2 regions of the Streptococcus sp. SM5 genome follow, and region 1 is predicted to be linked to the other one. Evidence: riboswitches for the same ligand, from Rfam matches in the RefSeq annotation. Region 1 holds a riboswitch; the other holds the start of a gene.
The links. Region 1 has a riboswitch for FMN ahead of PAN07_RS04245 (ECF transporter S component). Riboswitches for the same ligand answer to the same signal wherever they lie in the genome.
Positions count from the first base shown of each region.

Region 2: linked by a shared signal. The riboswitch ahead of PAN07_RS10850 (ECF transporter S component) and the one ahead of PAN07_RS04245 (ECF transporter S component) in region 1 are both predicted to bind FMN.

Region 1 is NZ_JAJNSC010000004.1:82,916-86,065, reverse strand. It holds gene trkA (Trk system potassium transporter TrkA) at 1-266, opposite strand, end outside; gene PAN07_RS04250 (tRNA (cytidine(34)-2'-O)-methyltransferase) at 686-1,189, shown strand; FMN riboswitch at 1,244-1,478, shown strand; gene PAN07_RS04245 (ECF transporter S component) at 1,625-2,188, shown strand; gene PAN07_RS04240 (phosphatase PAP2 family protein) at 2,178-2,828, shown strand; gene PAN07_RS04235 (ParB N-terminal domain-containing protein) at 2,856-3,150, shown strand, end outside.
Region 2 is NZ_JAJNSC010000013.1:86,246-89,395, forward strand. It holds gene trkA (Trk system potassium transporter TrkA) at 1-49, opposite strand, end outside; partial or broken gene PAN07_RS10840 (energy-coupling factor transporter transmembrane component T) at 169-654, shown strand; gene PAN07_RS10845 (tRNA (cytidine(34)-2'-O)-methyltransferase) at 847-1,350, shown strand; FMN riboswitch at 1,410-1,628, shown strand; gene PAN07_RS10850 (ECF transporter S component) at 1,793-2,356, shown strand; gene PAN07_RS10855 (phosphatase PAP2 family protein) at 2,346-2,996, shown strand.

The sequences.
Region 1 (3,150 bases):
ATTTTTTTAGCAAGAACAGCTGCAACCATATTGACTTCGTCGTACTGAGTCATGGCAATAAAAACATCACAATCTTGGACATTAGCTGCTTCTAGCATAGCGAAGTCAGCTCCATTTCCTGCAAGTCCAATAATATCAAAACGTCTTGTCATGTAATTAAGGACTGTTTCATTTTGCTCAATTAAGACGACATCATGATCGTCTGCTACTAAAGAGCTACAGAGGGCGGAACCAACTTTTCCCCCTCCGACAAGGATAATTTTCATAGTTATTTAACCTACTTTTTCAATATGTTTCTATCATACTCTTTTTTATAAAAAAATGCACTTAAGAACCGCTAGTTTTATCTATTCCGAGACATTTCCTAATCTTAAAAGTCAAATCATAAAAATCTTTATTTCCTATAAATTTTCATTGTTTTTCAAGATATGGTATTCTGAGATATAACGATTTTAATAATTGTTAGAGTGTTTACTGACTATGCAAATATGTTTGTGAAAAAAGTGAAAAATTCAAGACGTTTCTATTGACAATCAATCTGAAAGTGATATACTAAGAAAGTAGTTTCGCTGATTTACTTCAAACCTGTTGTGAGGTAAGTTAACGATGCCTTAACCACGCTGTTTGCTGAGCTTGACTCCGGGCAGTGTGGCTATTTTTTTGCAATGATAAAAGGAAGCAAATTATGACAAACCACATTGTATTATTTGAACCTCAGATTCCACAAAATACAGGAAATATTGCGCGTACTTGTGCAGCAACCAATTCTCCCTTACATATCATCAAACCTATGGGTTTTCCTATTGACGATCGTAAAATGAAACGAGCTGGCTTAGATTATTGGGATAAGCTTGAAATCTATTTTTATGATAGTTTGTCTGATTTTGTAAAGAAAATCGATGGGCAGCTTTACTTGATTTCCAAGTTTGCAGAAAAGGTTTATTCGGACGCTGATTTTACAACGGAAGGGGATCATTATTTCCTTTTTGGGAGGGAAGATAAAGGCTTGCCGGAAGACTTTATGAGGGAGCATCCAGAAAAGGCTCTTCGCATCCCTATGAATGATGAACATGTCCGTAGTCTCAATGTTTCCAACACTGTCTGCATGATTGTCTACGAAGCTTTGCGTCAACAGAATTTTGCCGGTTTGGATTTGGTTCATACCTATGAGACTGACAAATTGAAATAATCATGAAAGCGAATACTTAACGCTTGCACTTGCAAGCATTTTTTGTTATGATAAAAGGGTCTTCAGGGCTGGGTGAGATTCCCGACCGGCGGTGACTTTTAGTCGGAAATGTTCTTTTCCTTTTATACTTTGTTGCCAAGCTTTGCCTAACCAAAAGTTATGCCTATAGCTTGTCGCCTAGTCTAAAAGAAAAATCTCCGTTTCCATACTCTAAAAGAAGTCCGCGAGCGCAAGCTGATGTGGTGTGATTCCACAACCGACAGTATAGTCTGGATGGGAGAAGACGAAAGAATAATTTTATCTATTCCACTTAAATATATAGGAAGTTCTTTTGGTGTTTTTGACCAATAGATTGTTTTTGATATAGTTGAGTTGATAGATAGAGTGGTACTTTCCAACTTCTTCTGATTTTATAGAAAATTGGAGGAACCTGTTATGACAAACACACGTCGACTTTCGACCATTGCAATTTTATCAGCACTTTCATTTGTGTTGATGTACTTTGACTTTCCACTCTTGCCTGCGGCGTCCTTTTTAAGAGTTGAGTTCAGCATATTACCAGTTTTAGTAGGTTTGATTGTGCTTGATTTACCCGCAGCTTTTGTGATAATTTTACTTCGTTCCTTGCTTAAGTTGATTTTAAATAATCAAGGAGTCAGCACCTATATCGGTTTGCCGATGAATATTGTGGCTTTAGGAGTTTTTGTTCTTGCATTTGGTTTGATATGGAAAAAAGATCGAACACCAATTCGTTTCGCTTTAGCTTCCCTAGCTGGTACGATTGGTTTGACCTTGGCTATGCTAGTTCTTAACTATGTGTATGCAGTTCCCTTATATTCTAAATTTGCTAATTTTGATATTGAGAAAATTCTAGGACTAAGCAACTATCTGTTGACAATGGTTTTACCTTTTAACTTAATTGAAGGTGTTATCTTTGCACTAGCATTTTGGTTGATTTATGTCTTCTTAAAGGTAACTTTAAAACGTTATGAAAGATAAACAAACATATTTAACAAAGGGCTCTTTTGCCCTTTTACTATTTGTAATTCTGGGTTATGTCGTTAAGTTTTATCCAGAGCAACTGGTAACATTGGACTCCTCGGTTCAAACAGCTATTCGAGGTGATTTACCCGAGACCTTAACTTTGATTTTTCGTGGAATTACACGTCTGATTGATTTACCTATTGTCATTAGTTGGGCTATTATTTTGATTGCTATCTTTTACCTGAAAAAGTGGAAAACTGAGAGCCTATTGGTAGCTGGGAATCTTGGTCTGGCCGGTATTTTAATTGTGTCCTTAAAACACCTGTATCAACGTCCACGACCAGATATTTTACATTTAGTGGAGGAAAAGGGTTTTTCTTTCCCAAGTGGGCATTCACTGGCGGTGACTTTACTCATCGGTTCCTTGATCATTATCCTAGGTCAGAGAGTGAAAAACACTACTACAAAGCTAGCTTTGCAAGGACTATTAGGACTTTACCTAGTTAGTGTTCTTGTCTCTAGAGTTTATCTTGGTGTCCATTATCCATCAGATGTTCTGGCAAGCCTGAGTCTAGGTCTAGGAATCTTGTTTATTGAGTTTCCTTTTTACGACAAGCTGCGCTTTCAGTGGAGATTTACAGGTAAGCAGAAGTAGGTATCAAATTCTCTTGAGGAGAAAGAAATGGAAGTCAACATAAAGGATCTTCATCCGAGTCAACTTTACTTATCAGAGAAGAAGTTGCAAGATATTCAGATGCTTTATCAGTCGGTAGAAAAGCCAAGTATTAATCCAATCAGTGTTCTTGCATTTGGAAATCGTTTGCTAATTACAGACGGGCATCACAGAGCTTATCAGGCATTGTTACTAGGTCAGGATACGATTTCTGCTGAGTTTGATAAAGATGGTGGTGATGAAATCTATCATCTTTATGCGCAAGCTTGTGAGGAAAGAAAGATTTACTCTATTTTAGATCTAA
Region 2 (3,150 bases), on a different contig from region 1:
GACAGAGGGCAAAACCAACTTTTCCCCCTCCGACAAGGATAATTTTCATAATAAAACCTACTTTTTCATGATGTAACTATCATACCTTTTTTCAAGAAAAAATGCACCTACTAGCTAATAACAAGAGCTTCTAGTAGGAAATTTGCTATAAGGTAAAACTATACCCTATACCTGCTAAATCTGGCCATTAAGTACCTTTGCACCATTCCTCTGGCTATTATCTTTTTGATGACAACTCATCCTAGTCAGTTTGCTTCTAGTTTAAATCAAATCGGTGTGCCTTATAAGATTGCCTATTCTGTCAGTCTGACCTTGCGCTATATTCCAGATTTGCAGGAAGAATTCTTTACTATCAAGATGTCTCAGGAAGCGCGTGGGATGGAATTATCCAAGAAAGCTTCTCTTATGCAACGAATCAAAGGTAATCTGCGCATTATCACTCCCTTGATTTTTAGCTCGCTAGAACGCATTGATACCATTGCGACCGCCATGGAACTTCGCCGCTTTGGGAAAGAGAAAAAACGCACTTGGTATAGTTATCAGGCCTTGAAAAAAGGAGACTATATTACCTTGCTCTTGGCAGCTTTATTTTTAGTAGCTAGTTTACTACTTATCTTGCAAAATCACGGACGATTTTACAACCCTTGGAAATAGCTTGAAAAAATTGAAAAAATCAAGTCGTTTCTATTGACAATGATTCTGAAAGTGTTATACTAAGAAAGTAGTTTCGCTGATTTACTTCAAACCTGTTGTGAGGTAAGTTAACGATGCCTTAACCACGCTGTTTGCTGAGCTTGACTCCGGGCAGTGTGGCTATTTTTTTGCAATGGTAAAAGGAAGCAAGTCATGACAAATCACATTGTATTATTTGAGCCACAAATTCCACAAAATACAGGTAATATCGCGCGTACCTGCGCTGCGACCAATTCTCCCCTCCACATCATCAAGCCAATGGGCTTTCCTATTGATGACCGCAAGATGAAGCGAGCTGGGCTGGATTATTGGGATAAGCTAGAGATTTATTTTTACGACAGTTTGGAAGATTTTACGTCTCAGATGAAGGGAAAACTCTATCTGATTTCGAAATTTGCGGAAAAAGTGTATTCTGATGTGGATTTATCGACTGATGAGGACCATTATTTTCTCTTTGGACGTGAAGACAAGGGCTTGCCTGAGGACTTTATGCGAGAACATCCTGAGAAAGCTCTCCGTATTCCCATGAATGATGAACATGTCCGTAGTCTCAATGTGTCTAATACCGTCTGCATGATTGTCTATGAGGCTCTTCGCCAGCAGAACTTTGCAGGTCTTGAGCTCGTCCACACCTATGAAGTGGATAAATTGAAATAAAAAATGAAAATGAAAATGAACAAAATGCTTGCGCTTGCAAGCGTTTTTTGTTATGATAAAAGAGTCTTCAGGGCAGGGTGAAATTCCCGACCGGCGGTAAATTTGACTATCTATTTTAGTTTTCTCGTCGTTGTCTTGTCTCGATATACTTTAAGTATTATCTTCGACTGCGACGCCTAGATAAATCTAAAATATCTTAGCCAAATAAGTCCGCGAGCGCAAGCTGATGTGGTGAGATTCCACAACCGACAGTATAGTCTGGATGGGAGAAGACGAAAGAATAGCTTTGTCTGTTCTGATAGATTTATAGCTAGATTGTAACCGCTTGCTTTTGTTTTCTTTAATAGAGTAAGAGGAAAGATTTGGGATATAAAAGGTGAGAATAGATAGAGGGATCCTTTCTAACTTCTTCTGATTTTATAGAAAATTGGAGGAACCTGTTATGACAAACACACGTCGACTTTCGACCATTGCGATTTTATCAGCCATCTCATTTGTGCTGATGTACTTTGACTTTCCGCTTTTACCAGCGGCGTCCTTCCTCAAGATTGAATTTAGTATCTTGCCAGTCCTTGTGGGCTTGGTAGTCATGGATTTGCCTGCTGCTCTAGGAGTTCTCTTGCTTCGCTCACTCTTAAAATTGCTTCTTAATAGCCAGGGAGTGAATACCTACATTGGTTTGCCAATGAATATCGTAGCTTTGGGAGTTTTTGTCATCGTATTTGCTTTGATTTGGAAAAAGGAACGGACAACTCTTCGTTTCCTACTAGGCTCTCTAGCTGGAACTATTGGCTTGACCGTGGCTATGTTGGTTCTCAACTATGTTTACGCTGTTCCTTTGTACGCTAAGTTTGCTAACTTTGATATTGGAAAAATTTTGGGACTTTCCAACTACCTAATGACCATGGTATTACCTTTTAACTTGATTGAGGGTGTTATCTTTGCCGTTTCATTCTGGTTGTTGTATGTTCTCTTGAAACCAACCTTAAAACATTATGAGAGATAAACAAACATTTTTAATGAAGGGCAGTTTTGCCCTTTTACTTTTCGTTATTCTTGGCTATATGGTCAAATTTTACCCTGAAACGCTGGTCGGTTTTGACCAACCGATTCAGGCTGCCGTTCGAGGAGACTTACCAGATTACTTGACGATTCTTTTTCGAGCCATCACACGCTTGATTGATATTCCAGTGATTATTACTTGGGTTGTCATTACAGCTTTTATCTTGTATCGTAAGCGGTGGAAGATTGAAAGCCTACTTATGCTGGGGAATTTGGCTTTAGCAGGTCTTTTAATCGTGATCTTTAAAAATATCTACCAGCGCCCACGGCCAACTATCTTACATCTGGTAGAGGAGAAGGGATTTTCTTTTCCAAGTGGGCATTCTTTGGCAGTGACGCTGATGGTAGGTACTTTGATTATCATTCTCAGTCAACGGATTAAAAATCCAGTCTGGAGAAAAATCGTGCAAATCGTTCTTGGCCTCTACCTAGTCAGTGTGCTGGTATCAAGAGTCTATCTGGGAGTTCATTACCCATCAGATGTTCTTGCCAGTCTCTGTGTGGGCTTGGGAGTCTTGTTTATCGAATTTCCCTTCTATGACAAGCTCCGCTTCCAATGGCGATTTAAAGGCAAGCAGAAGTGAGATAGGTCTTGCAAGAATGGTAAAAATCTGATAAACTAAGTAGTAATTGAATAGAAATCTGCAAGACTAGTAACTCAAGGGAAGTATATCAGGGAGGAGAGCCGTGACTGTAAGCTCTCTATATGAAAGCTGGGTGAATTCACTTGTGCATGGA